3 regions of the Glutamicibacter sp. NPDC055354 genome follow, and region 1 is predicted to be linked to each of the others. Evidence: riboswitches for the same ligand, from Rfam matches in the RefSeq annotation. Region 1 holds a riboswitch; each other region holds the start of a gene.
The links. Region 1 has a riboswitch for thiamine pyrophosphate ahead of thiM (hydroxyethylthiazole kinase). Riboswitches for the same ligand answer to the same signal wherever they lie in the genome.

Region 1 (7,653 bases):
GCCTGAACTCCGGATACCCCATGGGTGTTTTGCGCAGTCAAAGCGGTGATCACGCACATTCCGTAGCCGCCGTTGGCGGCAATGGCCTTCAGATCCGCTTGGATTCCGGCGCCGCCGGAAGGATCGGAGCCTGCGATGGATAGGATGTTCATTTCGAGGCCTCCCAGGCTGCGACCAGCTGCGCGCTGGCAAGTTGCGGATCTTCGGCGTTGCAGATGGCGCGGACCACGGCCAGGCCTGCGCCGCCGCCGGCGCGGATCGCGGCGGCATCGTCTTGGGTAATTGCGCCGATCGCTACGCAGGGCAGCTTGGCCAAGGCAGCGGCTCGCGCAAAGCCGTCCAGCCCCAGGGGAACAGGATGGTCTTTTTTCGTCGGAGTGGCGCGGATGGCTCCTACACCGAGGTAGTCGATCACCGAGGCGTCCTTGTTCGCCTGGGCCAATTGCTCATCGCTGGAAGCACTCAAGCCGATGATGCCCTCGCCAATGATCTGGCGAGCCAGCTGTACCGGCACATCTTTTTGCCCGATATGGATGCCGTTCACTGCTGCGCCAGCAGCCCGTGCCGCGAGGTAGACGTCAATGCGGTCATTGATCAGCAACTGGGCTTTGCCCTCGGTGAGCTTGGCAGCCGCGCAGGCCAGCTCGAAGAATTCCCGGGCGCTTTCATCCTTGGCGCGCAGCTGGATCCACCCGATCCCTCCGGCGACGGCGCCCTCGATAACTTCCAGGGTGCTGCGTGGGGTGCAGCTGGCAGTGTTGGCTACTAGATAAGCGCCGTAATTATGCATGGTTCAATTCCTCGTACTTCAAAGTTTTCAGTTCCCCGGGATCGGCAGCCGACAGCGCATCAAGGAAGGCAACTGCGAAGCTGCCCGGACCGGAGCTGCCAGCCAGGGCCTTTTCCGCGGCCAGGCCATAGAAACCGTGGGCTGCGATGGTGGCCTCGAACGGGTCATCGTGGACCGCAACCATTCCGGCGCAGACCGCGCCCAAGGCGCAGCCGCCACCTGTCATCCGGGTCAAGCCAATTCCGTTGGTATGCACCAAGACGGTACGCGTGGCGTCGATGATGGCGTCAGCCTGGCCGGAAATGGCCACTACGCAGTCGTTTTCCGTGGCCAGTTCGCGTCCCGCCGCCAAGGCGGCAGAAACCTCATCCAAGGCATCGACACCGCGCGAAGCAGATTGCCGGCCGGCCAGGGCCAGGATTTCCGAGGCGTTGCCGCGAATCAGGGTCGGGCGTTGCCGGACAATGCGCCGGGCAAACTCCGTGCGCACCGGAAGCGCTCCCACTGCCACTGGATCCAGGACCCAGGGGGTGCCTGCAGCGCTCGCCGACTGCACAGCTTCTTCCATGGCGGTCAGCTGTTCAGTGCTTGGAGTTCCCAAATTCACCAATACGGCTGAAGCTGCCTGCGCGAATGGGCCGGTCTCTCCGGGCAGATCCGTCATGGCCGGGGAAGCCCCGGATGCCAGCAGGACATTGGCGGTGAAATTGGATACGACGGTATTGGTCAGGCAAAAAACCAAAGGTGATTGTTGCCGGTATTTTTGGGCAACTGCATGCAAAGCCATGCGACATCCCTCCGCTAGCGTGAACTAGATCAGGTTCTACGGGTCTTATCTCAGTCGGTTGATCCGACACCCCGTGTCACTGCCATAGAGCGTACGCACAACCGGTTCCGAGGACAAGTTACTTACGCTCGCGCCGCGCCACCAAGGCCTTGAGCGTGGCCGCATCCACCTTCTGCGCGGCCGCCAACGCCCAGAGGTGATCCACGGCGGCCAGGAGATCTTCACTGGTATCCACCGGCTGCGGCCGCTCGTTGACCACTGTGCCGGCACGGCGCCGGGAGGTGATCAGCTCTTCGGCTTCCAGCTCCTTGTAGGCGCGCGCCACTGTACCGGCAGCGACGCCGAGGTCCGTGGCCAGCGCACGCACAGTAGGCAGCTTGCTCCCCGAGGGCAGATCTCCCAAGGAGATCAGTGAAGCAATCTGCGAGCGGATCTGCTCATAGGGCGGGGTAGCTGCTTGGAGGTCAACACTGATCTGCGTGCTCATGAAGTAGCTGCCGGCTGATGTTCCCGCACGAAGGCGCTACCGGGGCGCTCTAGGAAAATGACTGCTGGGACAACGAAGATAAGCAATGCAAAGAGTCCCAGCCCGGCCGGGAATCCGTAGCCAATGAGCAGCATGGCTACCACTGCACTGGTGATAACACGCATTGAACGCAGTTCCAGGACCTTGCGGTACCAGATTTCTTCGGCCGACGAGACAGCCCAGGGAATAATCGCCCGGCGGGAGAACCAGACGAATCCAAGATGGGTTGCCAGCAACAGCAGGATCAAGCCTGCAACCATTGTCTTGCCTGGAGGTGCGAAGCCCCACAAATAGTCCAGTGGCGGATCGAGCAGAAAATAGGTGCTGGTGGCAAACAGCAAGCCAGCGGCGATGTAGGACCACAAGGGCAAGGGTGCGTGGTACTTGGTTGCTGCAGACGCCTGCCGGGCCACCGTGCTGACGTAGCTGAGATAAAGCGCATTGAGAACGGCATAGATCAAAGCCGCACCGGCAAAGATCATTAAGATCCACGTAGTTCGCTCATTGGTAGGCATCTGGAGCTCGTCATCCAGTGGCAAGAATGACCAGCCGATTGCAACGCTGAGTAAGGTGAGTGCTGCAGTTACGTATTGCAAGGTGAATAGTTGATCACGCAAACGCGAGAAGGCGGTCCGTTCCCTGGTGGTGGATTGAGCTGAGAATGTAGAGCGCGGTCCCCAGAAGAGCAACGTGAGGGCTACCGCAAGGGCGCCATAGCTAACGAACTCGTACTGTCCATCCGGCGAATTAGCCTGCGAGTAATTGACCACCGACACGGTGAAGGCCAGCAAGACGATGCCGATATTGCGCATCAAGCGGTTGAGCCAGACCGTGCGCAACGCTTGGTTGTCTTCGACCGAGATGCCGGCCAAGGCAGGTTTTTTCAGGATAACTACGGTAATCACAGCCGCGGCCACGACGATCCCTGCCAGGGCCACGATGAATACCGGGAGCATCTGTGTGCCCGGCAACCGCCCATCATACGGACCCTCCGACGTGTATGAATAGATGCCGTCAAAATCAAAGGTCGTGAATTCCGAGGCCGGAACGCCAACGAGCCCTTCGACTTTGGACGCCGGCCACAGGGAGCCGACCGCGATCAGCAGCAAAAGCCCAACGAAAGCCCCTAGGGCCTTGGGAAACGGAGTTGTCAGGCTGCGGGCCTCTAATGAAGCGGTGCGCACTGGCTGGAGTTCCTTGGGCCAAGTGAACAAGCCGATGAGGTAAACCAGAAGAACCCAGATCCCCGGAGTGAGTGCTTCAGCGAGAGCCGAACCTGAATTGGGCTCGGTCATTGAAACGCGCCAGGTCTCAGACAAATCCCATGAGGTTGAAGCAAAGAATGCGATCAATGCGCACCAGAACGAGTGGGATCGGGCCCGGTCGATAGCTGGTGTTCCACGCCTGTGCGCCACCGAACGCAACCAAACGCAGATGATTGCGGCAACGAAAGCGATGGATATGGCGCTCGCCGAGAACTGGTTCATGGAAATCAATGTATCAACTATTTGATACATATTGAATCCTCTGGCGAATTAAACGATGAAAAATAGTCCCAGTGACGTACGCTCAAATCATGGGTCTGTTTACTTCCACTCCGTTGCCCGAACCGGTCGGTGATTCCGCACCTCCGGTGGACGAGCATCCATCGCGCATAGCAACAGTTCTGAGTCATTTGCGGCGTTCTGCGGACACGCGGATCACGCATCCGCGACGCTTCCGCCTGCAGCAGCTCAAGGCACTGGAGAAGATGCTGGAAGAGCATCTGGAAGACTTCGTCCAGGCCTTGGCCGAGGACTTGGGCAAGAGTGCCACCGAAGCCAAATTCTCCGAAATCGACGTGGTGCGCGCGGAAATAGATTTCGCCCAGCGCCACCTCGTTGAGTGGATGGATTCCACCAGTGTCAAGGTTCCGCTGGCCTTGCAGCCAGCCATGGCCAAGGTCGAGCCGCGCCCGCTGGGGGTCGTGCTGATTATCGGAGCCTGGAACTATCCGGTTCAGCTGGTGCTCGCACCGCTGGTCGCGGCCATTGCTGCCGGCAACGCTGCGGTCATCAAGCCATCCGAGCTGGCTCCTGCGACCTCAGGCGCCTTGGCCAAGTTCCTCCCGGTCTACCTCGACGAACGGGTTTACGCGGTAGTTGAAGGCGGCGTGGATACCTCCACCGAGTTGCTTGCCGCCCGCTGGGACCACATTTTCTACACCGGCGGCGAACGCGTGGCCAAGATCGTGGCTGCCGCGGCCGCGAAGCATCTGACGCCTACCACCTTGGAATTGGGCGGAAAATCGCCGGCCGTGGTGGAGAACGATTCGTTGGCTTCCGCGAAGCGCTTGGCTTACGCCAAGTTCATGAATGCCGGCCAGACCTGCGTGGCGCCGGATTACGTATTGAGCGTGGGCGACTCGTCTGAGCTCATCAGGCGCCTGGGCCAGGCCATCACCAGCTTCTACGGCAAGGAACCGCTGACCCATCCGGACTTTGGCCGCATCGTCAGCCGCAAGCACTTTGAGCGGCTGCTGTCGATGTTCGAGCAAGGCGAGGTGGTTTTCGGCGGCGAGTACGACGAGGATACCTTGCGCATCGCGCCGAGCATCATGCGCAATGTGGACCTCGAGGGAAGTTTGATGACCGAAGAGATTTTCGGTCCGATCCTGCCGGTGATCGAAGTGGAAACCTTCGAGGAAGCCCTCGAATTCATTGCCCGGCGGCCGTCGCCGCTGGCCGCTTACCTGATGAGCGAAAGCCCGCGCCTGCAGTCGATTTTCTCTGATCGGGTGCGAGCCGGCTCCATTGTGCATAATGCTCCGTTGGCCCAGATGATCGTTCCAACCCTGCCTTTCGGCGGTGTGGGACCGAGCGGAATGGGGGCCTACCACGGCAAGCACGGGTTCGAACGGCTTTCGCAGATGCGCTCGGAATTCAACAAAACAACCGTCGTTGATACCCTGAGCGCAATATATCCTCCATATTCATGGGCCAAGCGAAAGATTATTGATCGCTTACTGTAGCGCGGTTCATAGCTTTATGGCTTGTCAGGGTGCTTGGATTGATAGGTTGGAAATTTTCAAGCATCAGGAGATGTAACGCATGACTGAGCCCGCACCGTCCCAGGACGGTCTGAAGCGTGGCCTCAAAGCTCGCCATATGCAGATGATTGCCATTGGCGGCTCGATTGGTACCGGACTATTCGTCGCGTCCGGCGGCACCATTGCCCAAGCTGGCCCCGGTGGCTCGCTGGTGGCCTACGCGCTGATCGGCATGATGGTGCTGCTCTTGATGCAGTCGTTGGGAGAAATGAGCGCCCGGCTTCCGGTCGCCGGCTCCTTCCAGACTTACGCAACGGTCTTCGTGAACCGCCACTTCGGCTTCGCGATCGGCTGGAACTACTGGTTCAACTGGGCCATTACCGTGGCTGCCGAACTGGTGGCAGCTGGCATCATCATGTCCTACTGGTTCCCTGATGCCCCGGGATGGATCTGGGCGGCCATCTTCCTGGTGCTGCTCACCGGATTGAATGCGCTGTCCGCCAAGGCCTTTGGCGAGGGCGAATACTGGTTGGCCGCGATCAAGGTCATCACCGTGGTGGTCTTCTTGATCTGCGGTGTCGCGATGATCTTCGGCATCCTGGGCGACTCCACCCCTGGCTTCAGCAATTGGACCGATGGCGAAGCGCCATTTGTTGGCGGCTGGCTGTCCATCGTCTCGGTCTTCATGATCGCCGGTTTTTCCTTCCAGGGAACCGAACTGATCGGCGTGGCCGCCGGTGAAGCCGAGAACCCCCAGCGCGACATCCCACGCGCCATCAAGGCGATCTTCTGGCGCATCATGCTCTTCTACATCGGCGCGATCTTCGTCATTGGCATGCTGATCCCGTATATGGATCCATCCCTGCTCTCTTCCGAGGCATCGGATATCACCACCTCGCCATTCACCCTGGTCTTCGAACGTGCGGGCGTAGCCTTCGCCGCGGCACTGATGAATGCGGTGATCCTGTCGGCTATCCTCTCCGCAGGCAACTCCGGCCTATATGCCTCTGCGCGCATGCTTTATTCGATGGCGTTGGACGGCAAGGCTCCAAAGATCTTCGCCCGCTTGAACAAGCGCGGCGTTCCCATGCCGGCAATGCTGCTAACCGCCTCGGTAGGCCTTTTCGGCTTCCTGACCGCGATTGTCGGCCAGGGTTCGGCATATACCTGGTTGCTGAACGTTTCGGGTCTCTCCGGCTTCATTGCCTGGGTGGGTATCGCAGTGTGCCACTACAAATTCCGCAAGGCATATATTGCCAGCGGGCAGGATCTCGCGAACCTGCCGTACAAGGCGCCACTGTTCCCGTTGGGACCGATCCTGGCTTTCGTGATCCTGATCGTGGTGATCGTCGGCCAGAACTACCAGGCGATCGTGGATGGAAACTTGCTGCAGATGGCTTCGAGCTACATTGGCCTGCCGATCTTCCTGCTGCTCTGGCTGGGCCACTGGCTGGCTACCCGCAAGCAGCCAGCCGTGGCCATCGATCCATGGACCGCAAAGCTGCACTAGCCAGCTAGCGCAGCATCAACAATCACCCGAGCTTCAGCCAGCACCTGCTGCAGATGCTCGGGTGATTTTGTTGATTCTGCATAGATCTTGTAGATGTCTTCCGTGCCCGATGGGCGCGCGGCAAACCATGCGTGCTCGCTGGAAACCTTCAAGCCGCCAATGGGGAAGCCGGCCGCTTGCGTGGCCTTGGCGGTAATCGGATCCGATGCCAGTTCGGTAGCGGTGACCATCGATGGGTCCAGCTTGCCCAGTACGGCCTTCTGCTCGCGGTTTGCGGGCGCGTCAAAGCGGTCGTAGAAGCTGGGGCCGTGGCGCTCTACCAGTTCGGCATGCAGCTGGCTGGGGCTCTTGCCGGTTACTGCGCGGATCTCGCTGGCCAGCAGGGCCAGCATCAGGCCGTCCTTGTCGGTGCTGAACGCCTTGCCGGAGAAGTCCAAGAAGCTCGCCCCGGCCGATTCCTCGCCGCAAAAAGCGACCCTGCCGGAAGCCAGCGGTTCAACGAAGTACTTGAAGCCCACCGGTACCTCGCGCAGGGTCCGGCTGTGGGAAGCCACCACCTTGTCGATGAGCACCGAGGAGACCAGGGTCTTGCCGATCTGGGCATCACCTGGCCACTGCGGACGGTGGGTGAGCAGGTAGTCGATGGCCACGGCCAGGAAGTGGTTCGGATTCATCAGGCCGGCATCCGGGGTGACAATGCCGTGGCGGTCAGCATCGGCATCGTTGCCGGTCGCGATGTCGTACTTCTCGCGATTGGCCACGAGGGAGGCCATTGCATGGGCGGAGGAGCAATCCATGCGGATCTTCCCGTCCTTGTCCAAGGTCATGAAGCCGAAGCGCGGATCCACGGACTCGTTGACCACTTCGAGGTTCAGGCCGTATCGGCGGCCGATTTCGCCCCAGTAGTGCACCGAAGCCCCGCCCAGCGGATCTGCGCCAATGGAAATGCCGGACTCGGCGATGGCCTTGAAGTCGATGACTTCAGCCAAATTGGCGATGTACAGTTCGCGGA
Region 2 (7,653 bases), on a different contig from region 1:
CTGGGAATGGAATTCTTCGGGCAGCTGCATGTGGCTCGTGGCCTTCATGATTTCATCGTGCGCACGCCGCTGCTTTTCCAAGCGGCGGCGCGACAGGTGCGGATTGGCGAAAAGCCAGTATGCGACAAGTCCCACAACGGGCAGGAAGAAGATAGCCAATAGCCATGCCATGGCGGTGGTGGGGCGCCGGTTGCCCGGAACGATGCCGATCATGAAGTAGCGAACCGCTAGCTCTATTGCGACCAGCACGCTCCAGAGAACGCCGCCAATCTGCAAGAAGACTTCATTACTTGGCCACACTCGGGCACCCCCTTGGCTACACCCCGCGAATTCGGCATTATCGGCCTCTGATCTGCGATGTACAGGCCAAAATCCTTCGCTTAGCTTATCGAACATTGCCGGACTTGTCTGAATCTCCGCCTGCAGAAATCGCGCAGAAGACGCTGGGGTTCGATAATCTGTCTTTATGAGCTCACTTGTATTCTTGGATCCGGCCTATCCGGCTGGTCGTCTTGCAGACATCACTGCACCGCAACTTCTGGTCACAGCACAGGGAGTCACGCGAGGTGATGGCATCTTTGAATCGATGCTCTACACCAACCAGGCCGTACGCAAATTCGAAGCGCACCTGGCACGCTTGGCGACCTCGGCTGAAGTTGCCGACTTGGCCATTCCCGATGCGCGCAGCTGGTTTGCCGCGGTAGATACCGCTGTGGCCGATTTCGATGCCACCGGCGGCGCTGAAGAAGCGGTGGTCAAGCTGGTCGCCGCGCGCGGCGAGCACGACAATGATCCTGCCATTTGCTGGGTCACCGTGACCCCTGCCCCGGCTTTGGGCAGGGAACAGCGTGAAACCGGTGTGGATGTCCTGATGCTGGATCGCGGCTACGACTCGAAGCTGGCCGAACGTGCGCCATGGCTCATGATGGGCGCCAAGACCCTTTCCTATTCGATCAATATGGCCGCCCTGCGCTACGCGCACAAGCACGGCGCCCATGATGTCATTTTCACCTCCGCCGACGGGATCATCCTGGAAGCTCCGACCTCGACCGTGCTGGTAGCCCAGCGCGATGGCGAGACCAAGCGGCTGCTGACCCCGATGCTTGAAACCGGCATCCTGCCAGGCACCACGCAAAGCGCCATTTTCGACGCTGCGGCCCAGGATGGCTGGGAGCTGGGCTACGGCCCGTTGCGCCCGGAAGACCTGTATCAGGCCGATGGCGTGTGGCTGGTTTCCTCCATCCGCCTGCTGACCCCGGTGCGCACCATCGATGCCAAGCCGTTGCGCCTGGACGCTGAGCTCCATGAAGAGCTCAGCGCCCTGAGCGAAGCAATCCGCTAGGACCACACCAAGTTGTAGGTCCCTGCCAGCACGGCCGCAGCCATTGCGGCCGTGCCAAACAGGATCCCCGTGGCCAGCACCATGCCATCACGCCAGGTGAAGGTGGCCGTGCGAATCCATGTGCGCTTGGCCGTGCCGAACCCCTTGGCCTCCATCGTGGTGGCCAACCGTCCGGCGCGGCGAATCGCTTGCACCAGCAAGGCCAGCACCTGGCCCAGGGTTGCCTTGATGCGTTGGCCCACGGTGCCGAAGTTCCCGACACCGCGAGCGCGCCGGGCCAGCGTGAGCGTGGTGAATTCTTCCACCATCAACCCGAGCAATCGCATGCCGGCCAAGGCCCCGAGCACAAACCGGTGGGGTACCTTCAGCTGCTGAGACAGCGCCCCGCCCAAATCGCTTGGATTCGTGGTGGCCAGCAGCAAGATGCACGGGATGGCCAGCGCGAAAGCGCGCAGTCCGGTGGCAATGCCCCCGGCCACCGATCCCTCGGTGATGCTGAAGGCGCCGAATTGGGCGTAGACCATGCCGCTATCCTGGCCCACCAAGGCGATGCCCCACGCCGCAAGGATTCCGGCAATCAGCAGTGGCCACGCGCGCTTGAGGAATTTCAGCGGGCTCAGCCCTGCCAGGGGGAAGAACACCACGGTCGCCACGATCACGACCAGCGCCGAAACCCAATCCAAGGTGGTGATCAACGGCAGTGTTGCCGCAGCCACCGCACCGAGCTTGGCCAGCGGATTGATCTTCGCCAACCAGCTATGCCCTACCGGCGCATCAAGCACCGGCCCCTGTCGCGGGGTACCAGCTTCCGGGGTGCCGGCAGTGAGCACCAGGTCCCTTGCTTTGAGCACCGAGGCAAAGTGATCGTCGTGGGTCACAGCAATGATCGCGGTGCCCTGCTGCAATTCCTCAACCAGCAGCCCGGCCAGTTCCCTCCACGTATTCGCATCCTGCCCGAAGGTCGGTTCGTCGAGGATCAGCACCTGGGGGGATGCGGCCAGAACAGTGGCCACGGACAAGCGCCGCTTCTCGCCCCCGGAGAGAGTGAACGGGTTCGCGTCTGCCAAATGCGCCAGGCCCAAGCGTTCCAGCAACGCGTCCACGCGCGCTTGGACCTGGGCCGGCTCGTATTTCGGCGCATCGGCGCTGCTGGCCTGCGCGCGGCTGGGAGCGAAAGCCAGCTCTTCCCGAACGCTCTGGGTCACGAATTGGTGTTCGGGTTCCTGGAACACCGAACCGATCCGCCCAATCAATGCACCGGCTTTCCAGGCAAACGGGGAGTTGCCCAGACCGTCGGCCAGTTGCGCGGTGGCCGCCAACCCGCCGTCGGCCGGGACGAGCAATCCGCCCAAGGTCAAGGCCAGCGTCGACTTTCCAGCGCCATTCTCGCCGCGAATCACCGTCGCGGTGCCCGCTTGCACTTTCACGTCCACCGCTTGGGTGCGCGGTGCCGTGGCGGTGCGGGCGGATACCAGCTGCTGCGCTTCCAGCAGCATGGCACCGGCACCGTTCGTTGCCCGGGCCACCTGCGGGAAGTAGCCTGGAATCCACAGCCCGGCAGCAGCCAGCTCCTCGCGCACCGTTTCATCGGTGTACAGCTGCTGCGGGTCCAGATCGTGCGCGACTCCCCCACCGGGCTGCAGCACGATAACCCGGTCCACATGCTGCGCCCAGGCTTCAATCCGGTGTTCCACGACGACCAGCGTGGCACCGGAAAGCCGGGCGGCGTTCAGCACCGCATCGCGCAAGAGCTCAATGCTCTGCGGGTCCACATTGGCAGTCGGTTCATCGAGCAGCATGACGCTGGGTTCCATGGCCAGAATGCCGGCCAAGGCCAACCGCTGTTTCTGTCCGCCGGAAAGTTGCTGGGTGCGGTGCTCGAAGGACAGCGCACCCAGACCCACAGCGTCCAGCACTTCGGGGATCCGCTGGCGGATCAGTTCGGGATCCATTCCGAGGTTCTCCGCGCCAAAGGCCACATCATCGGCGACCCTGCTTTGCACTACCTGGGTTTCCGGGTCTTGCTGCATCAAGCCCACCGGGTGGCTCCGGATGAAGGCATCGCTGCCATCTATGAGCAGCCGGCCAGCGACTTGATCGCCCTCATCCGCATCCAGCAACCCGGCCATCGCGTGCAGCAAGGTTGACTTGCCGGCGCCCGATGGACCGACCAGCAGCACCTTCTCACCGGCGTGGATCACAAGGTCCAGTCCCGAGATGGCAGGATTCTTCCTCTCGGAGTGCTGCCAGCCGAACCCCGTTGCGGTGATGGCGGCACCGCGCTGGGTCAGCGAGGCTGCGCCGGAATTGGCAAAGGAACTCATTTTGCGCTTTCCAGGTGCGCACGCCGGCTCGGCAGGGCGCTCAATGCACCGGTCTTCGCCAGTCCACGCGTGGCCAACCAGGACAGCAGCCCTGCGACGACTACGCCGGAAATACCGGTGGCGATCACGTGGAAGATCTTCATTCCGGCGGTGTACTCAACATAGTAGGCCAGGATGTAGGCCTCGGAAATGCCGGCGAACAAGCCAGCGAACAAGCCGGCCAGCAGCGCCACGCCCAGGTTCCACTTGCGGTAGCGGAATGCTGCGAAGACCAGCTCTGCACCCAGGCCCTGGACCAGGCCGGAGATCAGTACGGTCAAGCCGTAGTGCGAGCCCAGCAGCGCTTCAACTACGGCGGCCAGCAGCTCGCAGTAGATTGCGGCGCCTGGCTTGCGGATGATCAGTGCGCCGAGCACCGCCGGGAAGAGCCACATGCCGGTGAGCAGCGCGGTGGCTGGCGGGAAAGCCGCAAAGGCGAGTGAGAACAGGCCATAGCCGGCACTCCACGCCCAGAAAATAACCCCTGAAGCGACGGCGATCACCGAGGCGACGACGATATCAACTACACGCCAGCCGGTACGCTGCTTCGAAACTGTTTCGTTCATTGCTGGTCCTCCTGTGGAAAGGAGGGGAGATGGACGGAATGAGGGCATACTGCCGCGCCTATCCGCATCCGAGATGCTCGACTTCCTTCGCCGGTACTAGCCGGGGCAGGTTCGAGGGTCTGCGATCTATCGCACTCTCAGCGTCTTGCGACTTTTTTTAAAAGTCTGACGCTCCCCTGTCGGAATAATTACTGCTCCCCCACCATACCGCAGGTATGCTGGGCAGAGGAACGATATGTCAAGAGCTTGATCGCGAGGAAAAAATGGATAAAGTGCAGAAACTTGCCACTACCGGTATCACCGTTGGCGCTGGCATGCTCGGCGGCAAGCTGGTTGATTTCCTTTGGTTGAAGGCAACCGGCAGCAAAGCACCACGCAAGGGCACTGAGGAAGCAGCGGAAGCTTCTTTCCGCCGTGCCTTGGGCTTCGCAGTCGTTTCGGCCCTGGTCGCAGCAATCCTGCAGACCGTGGCTGATCGCAGCGCCAACAAGGTTGTTGCCAAGTTCACCAAGTAAGCTTCGGCGTTGAGCCAAAAGCGGGAGCCGCCCAGAGGGGCGGCTCCCGCTTTTTCTCAATCTTGTTCGTCTGGCGATCCGGTCTTGGAAACCGGGGTGGTTCCGGTCGGCGGTGTTCCGTTGACCTTGTTGACCACGTGGCTCAGCTCATCGGAGAACAGGGTTTCCTTGGCAGCGTGCTTGGTCCGGTAGCCGGAACGGCCAATCATGTGGGCCGAAACCGGTGCGGTCAATAGCTGCATTCCCCAGGCCAGCACGAGTACCGGCACCACAGCCCAGCTGCGCAGGTAAATGGCCAGTCCAGCGAAAATCAGCAGGAAGCCGAGTACCTGCGGTTTGGTCGCTGCATGCATGCGGGTGAGCATGTCCGGGAAGGTCAGCAAGCCGATGCCTGCGATCAATGACATCAGGCAGCCAAGGATCAGCAGGACGGCAACGAGGACATCAAGGAAGATTTCCATTAGGCGTTCCTCTGATCCGAAACGAAGCGCGAGACGGTCACCGAACCGATGAACCCGAGCATGCAGGCGGCCACGACGAACAGCAAGTAGTCGGTGTGCTTGTGCAGCACCATTTCCAGGCACAGCGCGGCGGAGATGATCAGCAGCATCACGTCCAGGGCCAGCACCCGGTCAAGGATTGACGGCCCCTTGGCAACACGGACCAGGCAGGCGACAGCACCGAGCCCGAGCATGATGCCGCAGATCCAAATGACGATATCCAGCATGTTACCCCTTCCTCGCATCAAAGTTCGGTCCGCATTCGCTCTTGATCGCTTCGTACTCGTCTCGGCTGCCGATAGCCATGATCAGCCGGCGTTCGATGTCCCGGATGCCGGAACGCGCCTTCTCCACGTCCGCAGGCGACTCGATGTCGATGTAGTGCAGGTACAGCGTCGACGAGCTGCGGTCCACGTCGATCACGAAGGAGCCCGGGATCAGCGTGAGCACGTGGCCCACGGTCATCACGATCAGGTCCGAGTCGGTGCGCAGCGGGACCGCAATGACCGCGCTGCGGGTGCGCTTCCCGCGGACCAGCGCCAGCCAGGCCACGTGGACGCTGGCCGCGAAGACCTGTCCGAGGAACCAGATGAACAGCTTCAGGCAGTACCAGGCATTGATCCGGCCCGAAAGGACCACCGGCGGCAGCGGGAACAGGTTCACGATCAGCAGCGCGATGATCACGCCGAAGACCATGTTCCCCAGGGAGAAGTCCTGCCAGAGAGCACCCCAGACGAAGAGCAGCAGCAGAAGCAGCGGCCATTCCTGCTTGAGTGTCGCGCGGTGGCGCACGCCGGAGGTATCCAGCGCATCGTCAATGCGCTGGTCACGCGGTTCAAAGTTCTTGTTCGGCATCATCCCTCCAATCAGAATGGCAAGATCGAGCTGATATACGGTTCGCGGGCGATCAGTTCCGCAGCCACCCGCTCGCAGAATTCGAAGATCGGCCCGGCAAAGACGGTCAGGGCGATGCCCGCAAGCACCAGCGAACCGGTGGCGTAGCGCATGCCCCACGGCAAGGAGTCGGCTTCCAGCTGCTTGGCCAGTTTCAACCCCAAGCGGGGGTTCTGCGCGCCGCCGGCCAACGTCTCGTCGGCGACCTGCGTCGCTTCGGCCACCAGGTCCTGGTTGGGCACCTCGGCATCAGCGGCACGGCGCCAGAACACACGGGCCCACACGCGGATGATCGCCATCAAGGTCAGCAGGCTGGTCAGCAATCCGGCGCCGATCACGACCCAGGTCAGCGGATCGGCATCCTGCGCGGCCGCATGCAATAGCCCGAATTTGCCCAGGAATCCGGAGAACGGCGGGATGCCGCCCAGATTGATGGCCGGGATGAAGAAGAGCAGGGCCAATGCCGGGGAAAGCTTGGCCAGCGAGCCGAGCCGGGTGACATTCGAGCTGCCGGCACGGCGTTCGATCAGTCCCGCCACCATGAACAGCGAAGTCTGCACGATGATGTGGTGGCCCACGTAGTAGATGGTCGCGGCGATGGCCAGCGGCCCGCCCACGGCCACGCCGAAGATCAGGTAGCCGATGTGGCTGGTGAGCGTGAAGGAAAGCATGCGCTTGAAGTCCGTCTGCGCCAGCGCACCGAGGATACCGATGACCATGGTCAGCGCGGCCACCACCAGCAGTCCGGCGTTGACCGAGCCGCCCGGGAAGAGCAGGGTTTCGGTGCGGACGATCGCGTAGACGCCCACCTTGGTCAGCAACCCGGCGAACACCGCGGTCACCGGGGCCGGTGCGGTCGGGTAGGAGTCCGGCAGCCACAGGGACAGCGGGAAGACCGCGGCCTTGATGCCGAAAGCGATCAGCAGCAGCACATGCAAGATCAGCTGCGGGCCCTGGCCCAGTTCGGGCAGCTTCACCGCCAGGTCAGCCATGTTCACCGTGCCGGTGGCCGCATAGGTCATCGCGATGGCCATCAGGAAGATCACCGAGGAAACCACGGAAACCACCACATAGGTGGTACCGGCGCGGATGCGCTCGGCGGTACCGCCCAAGGTCAGCAGCACGTAGCTGGCGGTGAGCAGGATTTCGAATCCGACGTACAGGTTGAAAAGGTCAGCGGCCAGGAAGGCGTTGGACACTCCGGCCAGCAGGATCAGGTACGCCGGGTGGAATATCGACACCGGTCCGGGCTCGTCCCCGTCGGCCAGGCCCTGGCTGGTGGCGAAGAGCAGCACAGCCAGCGAGACGACGGTGGAGACCAGCAGCATGAAGGCGCTGAACCCGTCGACCATCAGGGCGATGCCGAAGGGCGACTCCCAGCCGCCAATATGGATGGCATAGCTTTCCCCGCCCCATACGGCGGCGAGCATTCCCGCTTCGAGCACCAGGGTCAGGCACAGGATGCCGATGGTG
Region 3 (7,653 bases), on a different contig from region 1:
GACGGTCTGCGGTTCGGTCCATGCCTTCTTCAGCGAGGTCCCGCTGCTGGTGCGCGGGGTCCGGCTGTAGTCTTCTCCGTAGAATCGGGCACTGTAGAGCACGGTGAAGACGATAACCAGGCCCATGAAGCCGTAGTGGTACTGCAACGGGATCTGCAGTCGGGCACCTAGCGCACCAGCGCCGGCACCGATCACGGTGCCGATGGAGAAGAAACCGTGCAGGGCGGGCATGATGCTCTTGCCCAAGGCGCGTTCCATGGCCGCACCTTGGACATTGGAGGCGACATTCCATGATGCGGTCCCCAGGCCCTGGGCGAAGAGGAAGATGCCGCAGATCAGGGCGCTGCCAAAGATTCCTGCGCCCACGCCTACAAGAATGAGTGAACAGCCGGCTATTGTCGCGGCGATGCGCATGACGCGGGTGGCCCCAAGGCGCAGAACCAGTTGTCCTGAGACCGAGACGGACAGGAAGGATCCTGCACTCATGCACAGCAGCAGCAGTCCAACGCTGGCGTGGTCCAGCTGCAGGGCATCACGCACTGCGGGCAAGCGCGAAACCAGGGCCGAGATCAGCAGGCCGCTGGCCAGGTAGGCGGCCATCAGCGCGTTGCGCCACTGGGTTACAGGCCTCTGCGCTTCACCGGGAAGTTGCATGCCTAGAGCTGCACCACGGCTTGGCACTTGAGCAGTACCTTGCTGTCATGGGCCGAGACTGCCAAATCGATGCGGGCGGTGCGGGCTTCGGAGTCCAAGGCGCCGACCTTGCCCTCCACCGAAATGGTGGTACCTTCGTGATTCGCCGGGTTGGTTCCTTCGGGATCTTCGACGACTACCGGCTTGGTGAAGCGGGTCTGGTAGTCGATGATGGCTCCCGGGTTGCCGACCCACTGGGAGACCAGGTCGATGACCGATCCCATGGTGAACATGCCGTGGGCGATCACCGATGGCAGTTCCACTTCCTTGGCGAAGCGCTCATTCCAGTGAATCGGGTTGAAGTCGCCCGAGGCACCTGCATAGCGGACGAGGTCCGCGCGGTTGACCTGCACCGTGTGCGAGCCAATGACCTGGCCCTTTTCGAGGCTTTCGAATTCAATCATGCTTAGTCCTCAGCTCGTACAAGTAGCGATGAAACGGTGGTTGCGATCTTCTCGCCAGCCACGGTGGTTATTTCCGCGCGGGTGGTGATCATGGCACCGGCACCCATTTCACGGACCTGGTCCACGTAGAGCTCGGCAAGCAGTTCATCGCCGGCAACGATTGGACGGTGATGGGTGAAGCGCTGGTCGGCGTGCACCACGCGGGAGAAGTCGATGCCACTGGCCGGGTCGGCAATCAGCTGCGCGTCAGCGCGCTGGGCGATGATGATCGCGAAGGTCGGAGGGGCAACGACATCGCTATAGCCCAGCTCGCGAGCGGCCTGCACATCGTAGTGCGCCTGGTTGGCGGCCTTGGTGGCCTTGGCGAATTCGCGGATCTTTTCGCGGCCTACCTGGTAGGACTCGCCGGCAGGGTAGATGCGCCCTACCAGGTCGGGGTTGATGCCCATGGATTCTCCTGAACGTTGTTGGAAGTGGCCAGGCGAGGCTGCCGCCGGATACGGGACCCGGGCGCAGCCAAGCGGTCACACGGTGGAATTCTTGCGGAGCCCTAGTCCTGCCCGTCCGCCGGGCGCTTCTTGGCTCGAGGGGCCGCCAGGCCATTGGCAATACGCCACTGGCGCGCATCCCTGGCGCGGACAACCAGTCCGGCGATGTGGCAGAGCATGCCGATGACCATGATGCCGATTGCTGTGTAGACCGTTGGCAGCGATGGAATGTTGGCGCCGATGATGGCCAAGATGATGCCTGCGCCCATGATGCCCATGGCAGCGAAGACGAGCTTCTTATAGCGTGATGAGGCCGATTCCCAAGGAGTGTTGGTCATGGTTCAAGTCTAGTTCAGCTCCGGCTGTGTCCGCTCATTGAGGCCGGGGCATTTCCCCGTGACTCCCCCGACAACGCTGGGCCTGATTCAGAACAGGGCGGATTGCTCTTCCCTGAAATCTCCGAAGTTCTCCACGATGGCGACCTCGCGGGTCTTCAACTCGGCGGCATCCAGCAGGCGCACGGTGGTGCCTTCGCCGCTGTCTGCGAGGATGCTTTGCCCCAGCACGCCGCGGATGCGCAGATTCACGGTGTTCCCGCCCAGTGCCGCATTCCAGGCATGCAGCGCATGGGTATCCCAGGCGTCAACGACCGGGCGGGCGAAGGCCGGTTGTTTCCATAGCTCGTCGCGCAGCTGCACGCCGTAGGTCTCCAGGCCCCGCTGGGCGCCAAGGAAGACCCGGGTCCGGCTTGCCGCTTCGGAGTTGATCTGGTCCAGCTGGGCGTAGTCCAGTTCCCAGCTGGCCAGTCCCTTGATCTTGGACTTCTGCCGGACTTGCTGGCTCAGGCCCACGTGTTCAGTGACCAGGTCTTCGAGCACTCGAATAGCGGCGCCATCAGCGGCGCGGGCAACATAGCGGGCAATGACCGCTCCCTGCTGCGCCAAGCGAGTCCATTTGCTATGGGTCGAGGTGGTACCGACCTTGGTCGCCCCATGGGCGAAGCTTGCGACATACAAGAAGTGCGGCTGCTCCAGGTACTTGCGCATGCCCTCCGGGGCTTCGCCGGTCTTGTGGAAATGATGCATGAACTTTGAATGATCCAGCCGGCGGCAGCGTTCGCACTGGGTTCCGGTACGCAGCGCTTTGTTCTTCGGGCAAGGCAAGGTGTTGCGAGAGCCATCGCTGTTCATCGTGATGTAGCCCAGGCAGAATTTCAGTTCGCCGATGCGCAGGCTTAGTGAACGGTTGGCTTCCAGGTATTCGGTGCTCCATTTTTCCGCTTGCCGAAGCCGGAGCATGGGGGCGCATTCATGCTCTGAGAAGCTGATGCCGTGGCAGAGCTGCCGGTGGTCGCTGGCGAATTCCATCGATGCCTTCCTCGAAGTTACCTCTTTAACGATAGTTCACCGGACATGGCTAGCTCCTGCAAGGCAGGTTGGCCGGCGCCTGCAGCCCGAAAGTTTGCTGGACGAATTCCCGATTCGTTCTGGCCTAATTCCTAGGAGATGCCCTTAAGCTGGAACTGCACCGGAACCGTACCGCGGGCCGGGCCATGATCTGCTGAGGTGATCCAGGATTTCTGTCCCATTTGATGACAAGACTCGTGCAGTGGCCATCGCAGCTGCCGAGACCGCCCCTTCGCCGGCCGAGCTGCAGCGATTGACGCAGGCTTTCCGCCATGATTTCCAGCGTTTCATGATGGAGTACCAGTTTGCGGTGGACGAGGTGCTGACCAAGGTCTCGATCTTGCGTGAAGAGTTCTTGTATTTGCACAATTACAATCCAATTGAGCACGTCACTTCCCGGGTGAAAACTCCGGAGAGCATCATGCGCAAGGTCTCCCGCCGGAACATCTCCCCGTCCCTGCCTGCCATTCGCGAGAACATCAGCGACATTGCCGGCGTGCGCATTACCTGCAGTTTCGTCAAGGACATCTACAAGGTTCTGAACACGCTAACCTCGCAGAATGACCTGAAGGTCCTCCAAATCAAGGACTACATCAAGAACCCGAAGCCCAACGGCTATAAAAGTGTCCATGCGATCGTGCAGATCCCGGTCTACTTATCCGATGGCCCGGTCGATGTCGTGGTGGAGCTGCAGATCCGTACCATTGCCCAGGATTTCTGGGCAAGCCTGGAACATAAGATCTTCTACAAGTACGAGGGCGAAGTTCCAGAACATCTAGTGCAAGAGCTTGCCGACGCGGCGGCCATGGCGACGAAACTCGACATGCAGATGCAGCGCTTGCATACCGAAGTCCACGGCCATGATGCCAATCAGGCACCGAGCCAAGAGGCGGATTTCGATACGACAGCGATCCAGGGGCTGCTGTCGCTGGCTCAGCAAGCCAAGGACGGGAACCAGGAGAAGGACTTGGATCACTAGCCGTTCATGCCCTCGAAGGACAATGCTGCTTCGGGGCCGGAAACCAAAAAAGATCCTCGGCCGAGGCCGAGGATCTTTGATTTGGTAGCGGCGCCGGGACTCGATCCCGGGACCTCACGATTATGAGTCGTGCGCTCTAACCAGCTGAGCTACGCCGCCACAAGTGAGAAGCAATCCAGTAGAAGCCAAGAATGCTTCTCACTCAGAGCCCCCTGCCGGAATCGATCCGGCGACCTCGTTCTTACCAAGAACGCGCTCTACCACTGAGCTAAGGGGGCAACGAGTAAATACTCTACACGGATTTCCCGGCAAAGAAAAATCGGCGGATCACCCCGGAAAAGACCCGGAAAATTCTGTAAAACCACTAGTCAATGGCTATTTATCCCCTCACTCGCCACCCCGGGGACGAAGGGTGGGACAAAAAGTGCCCTGGTGACGATGCTCACGGGAGTGCTCCTCGTGGTCAATCGCGGATTTGCCCGGGTGCGCAGGATAGAATCCCGCGGATTCTTCCCGGTGGCCAAGCATCGAATTACTCCGCTTGGAATTTCGGAACGCTGCCACCTTTTCCCGCTCCAGAACCCGTGACCGAGCGGCACTTGGGCAACACCCGATCCACCCTGGCACGCAGGCACGGCTCCAGCGGCCGGCAGTTGGATCCCAGGCCGCGAACCGGGGTGCTGGAAACCGCCAGGAAGGCAACAGCTCCTTGCCGCCCATTCCGGTCTTGAGTAGGAATATTGTGACCTCAGCAACAAATTCCCGACGGATTTTGCAAACCTCAAAAACCTGTGTAAAGTATTTACCTGTTGCCCCCTTAGCTCAGTGGTAGAGCGCGTTCTTGGTAAGAACGAGGTCGCCGGATCGATTCCGGCAGGGGGCTCGAAATAAGAGAGGCAATCTGGTTCCAGATTGCCTCTCTTTTCGTTTATCCCGCAGATGCCGTGTAGCCACTGCGAGCATGGCCCAGGGCACACCCCAAGCTGCAGCACCGGCTACCGGCTGCGTCTTGCGCCCCGGATTCCAGGTGCCCCCGGCAAGAGTCTCCGGCCAATGAAAAGCATCTTGGCCCGCCACAGCCGGCCCTTCCCACTTCCTTGATGTCAGGCCCTGACCACTGGGTTTGCGTTTAACCCTCGCAAGCGTGCTAAGTTGTTCGCGACCACACGGGTGCCCTGGCAAGGGCTGAGATCGGGCTATCGCCGTCCGCGACCGTTGAACCTGTCCGGGTAATGCCGGCGAAGGAAGTGAGTTTCCCCAGTGGAACAAATTGAACAGCACCCTGCCCACACCCTTGCCTACCGTGAATCTGCGGGAATTTCTGTTCCCGTCACGCAGATCCAATTGGCAGACTCCCCCAATGGACAGTCCAACGAGCCGCTGGCTGTATATCGCACCAGCGGACCGGGAAGCGAGCCCACCCAAGGCCTGCAACCCTTCCGCGAGCGGTGGATCCTGGAACGCGGGGACGTGGAAACCTATGCAGGCCGCGAACGCAACCTGCACGACGACGGACGCTCAGCGGTCCGCCGCGGCACGGCCAGCGCGGAATGGGCCGGACGCTCAGCCCCGCCGCTGCAGGCCGTTGGCGGAGCCCGCGTGACGCAAATGCACTATGCGCGTGCCGGGATCATCACCCCGGAAATGCGCTATGTGGCCCTGCGCGAGGAATGCGATGTCGAGCTGGTGCGCAGCGAGCTCGCGGCCGGGCGAGCCATCATCCCGGCGAACATCAACCACCCGGAATCCGAGCCGATGATCATCGGCAAGGCGTTCCTGGTCAAGATCAATGCGAATATCGGCAACTCGGCGGTGACCAGCTCCATCGCAGAAGAAGTCTCCAAGCTCCAGTGGGCGGCCAAATGGGGCGCGGACACGGTTATGGACCTGTCCACCGGAGATGACATCCACACCACCCGCGAGTGGATCATCCGCAACTCCCCGGTCCCCATCGGCACCGTGCCGATCTACCAGGCGTTGGAGAAGGTCAACGGCGAAGCCAACGAACTGACCTGGGAGATCTTCCGCGACACCGTCATTGAGCAGTGCGAGCAGGGCGTGGACTACATGACCATCCACGCCGGGGTGCTGCTGCGCTACATCCCGCTGACTGCCAACCGGGTCACCGGCATGGTCTCGCGTGGCGGGTCCATCATGGCCGGCTGGTGCTTGGCGCACCACCAGGAGAATTTCCTCTACACCCACTTCGATCAGCTGTGCGAGATCTTCGCGCAGTACGACGTGGCCTTCTCGCTGGGCGACGGGCTGCGCCCGGGTTCCATCGCAGATGCGAACGACGCCGCCCAGTTCGCCGAGCTGGACACCCTGGCCGAGCTGACCAAGCGCGCCTGGAAGTACGATGTGCAGGTGATGGTCGAAGGCCCGGGGCATATCCCGTTCCATCTGGTGCGCGAGAATGTGGAACGCCAACAGCAGCTGTGCGATGGGGCGCCGTTCTATACCCTGGGCCCGCTGGTCACCGACATCGCCCCGGGCTACGACCACATCACCAGCGCCATTGGCGCCACGGAGATCGCACGGTACGGGACCGCGATGCTCTGCTACGTCACTCCCAAGGAGCATCTGGGACTGCCCAACCGGGATGATGTGAAGACCGGGGTGATCACCTACAAGATCGCTGCGCACGCCGCCGATCTGGCCAAGGGCCACCCGGGCGCCACAGCGCGGGATGATGCGCTGAGCAAGGCGCGCTTCGAATTCCGCTGGAATGACCAGTTCGCGTTGTCCCTTGACCCGGTCACCGCACAGGAATTCCATGATGAGACCTTGCCGGCCGAGCCGGCCAAGACCGCCCACTTCTGCTCCATGTGCGGGCCGAAGTTCTGCTCCATGCGCATCTCCCAGGATATCCGCGACGAGTACGGCTCGGCCGAGGCGCAAGCCGCCCTGGCCGGGATGGCGCAGAAAAGCAGGCAGTTCCTGGAAAGCGGCGGCACGGTCTATCTCGGGGACGGGATCCCGGTGGGAACTCCTGCTCCGTAAATAGCCTGCGGCGCACGAAAAACGCCCTTGGGGCAAGCTTTCGGCTTGCCCCAAGGGCGTTATTCAATGCTGTTCAGCTGCGTGCGGCTGGCTTAGTAGTCGCGACGTCCACCGCTGCGGCCCGAGTCGCTGAAGCGATCCTTGCCGCCGCGTCCGCCACCGCCGAAGCCGCCACGTCCGCCGCCGCGTCCGCCACCGAAACCGCCACGGCCGCCACTGCGTCCGCCGCCGAAGCCACCACCACGGCCGCCACGGAAGCCACCGCGGTCGCCTTCGTCGTCACGGCGCGGGCTGCGGCCATTGTCGAGCTCGAGCTCGATGGCTTCGCCGCCGATGCGGGTCTTGGACAGTGCACGCCACTGGTCCTTGCTCAGCTCTGCTGGCAACTCGACCAGGGTGTGGTCCGAACGGATCTCGATGCCGCCGATTTCCGAAGAATCGAAGCCGCCCTCGTTGGCCAGTGCGCCAACGATCGAGCCCGGCTGCACGCGGTTGCGTCGGCCTACGGCCAGACGGTACATGGCGTTGCCTTCGGCAGCGGTCTTGCGGGCACGTGGACCGCGATCGCCACGGTCACCGCGTTCGCTACGCTCGCCGCGCTCTGGGCGATCCATGCGTGCCTTCTTCGAAGGGGACATGACTGGTTCGGTCATCAGCAGCGGGCGGCCGCCCTGGGCCAT

Region 2: another riboswitch for thiamine pyrophosphate. It lies ahead of ACWICV_RS06975 (ECF transporter S component); the one in region 1 lies ahead of thiM (hydroxyethylthiazole kinase).
Region 3: another riboswitch for thiamine pyrophosphate. It lies ahead of thiC (phosphomethylpyrimidine synthase ThiC); the one in region 1 lies ahead of thiM (hydroxyethylthiazole kinase).

Annotation. Positions count from the first base shown of each region.
Region 1 is NZ_JBSHMB010000003.1:333,804-341,456, forward strand. Features, by position in the region: gene thiD (bifunctional hydroxymethylpyrimidine kinase/phosphomethylpyrimidine kinase) at 1-152, opposite strand, end outside; gene thiE (thiamine phosphate synthase) at 149-790, opposite strand; gene thiM (hydroxyethylthiazole kinase) at 783-1,577, opposite strand; TPP riboswitch at 1,567-1,661, opposite strand; gene ACWICV_RS14850 (GntR family transcriptional regulator) at 1,696-2,064, opposite strand; gene ACWICV_RS14855 (hypothetical protein) at 2,061-3,398, opposite strand; gene ACWICV_RS14860 (hypothetical protein) at 3,385-3,615, shown strand; gene ACWICV_RS14865 (aldehyde dehydrogenase family protein) at 3,680-5,113, shown strand; gene ACWICV_RS14870 (amino acid permease) at 5,193-6,641, shown strand; gene pgm (phosphoglucomutase (alpha-D-glucose-1,6-bisphosphate-dependent)) at 6,638-7,653, opposite strand, start outside.
Region 2 is NZ_JBSHMB010000001.1:1,489,161-1,496,813, forward strand. Features, by position in the region: gene cls (cardiolipin synthase) at 1-300, opposite strand, end outside; gene ACWICV_RS06965 (aminodeoxychorismate lyase) at 467-1,342, shown strand; gene ACWICV_RS06970 (ATP-binding cassette domain-containing protein) at 1,339-3,666, opposite strand; gene ACWICV_RS06975 (ECF transporter S component) at 3,663-4,271, opposite strand; TPP riboswitch at 4,337-4,459, opposite strand; gene ACWICV_RS06980 (DUF4235 domain-containing protein) at 4,535-4,786, shown strand; gene mnhG (monovalent cation/H(+) antiporter subunit G) at 4,843-5,247, opposite strand; gene ACWICV_RS06990 (monovalent cation/H+ antiporter complex subunit F) at 5,247-5,513, opposite strand; gene ACWICV_RS06995 (Na+/H+ antiporter subunit E) at 5,515-6,144, opposite strand; gene ACWICV_RS07000 (Na+/H+ antiporter subunit D) at 6,153-7,653, opposite strand, start outside.
Region 3 is NZ_JBSHMB010000001.1:1,337,621-1,345,273, forward strand. Features, by position in the region: gene ACWICV_RS06235 (MFS transporter) at 1-681, opposite strand, end outside; gene ACWICV_RS06240 (MaoC family dehydratase) at 657-1,097, opposite strand; gene ACWICV_RS06245 (MaoC family dehydratase N-terminal domain-containing protein) at 1,100-1,546, opposite strand; gene ACWICV_RS06250 (hypothetical protein) at 1,648-1,923, opposite strand; gene ACWICV_RS06255 (DUF2797 domain-containing protein) at 2,011-2,952, opposite strand; gene ACWICV_RS06260 (GTP pyrophosphokinase) at 3,194-3,970, shown strand; tRNA gene ACWICV_RS06265 (tRNA-Met) at 4,053-4,129, opposite strand; tRNA gene ACWICV_RS06270 (tRNA-Thr) at 4,177-4,248, opposite strand; tRNA gene ACWICV_RS06275 (tRNA-Thr) at 4,782-4,853, shown strand; TPP riboswitch at 5,127-5,234, shown strand; gene thiC (phosphomethylpyrimidine synthase ThiC) at 5,231-6,973, shown strand; gene ACWICV_RS06285 (DEAD/DEAH box helicase) at 7,066-7,653, opposite strand, start outside.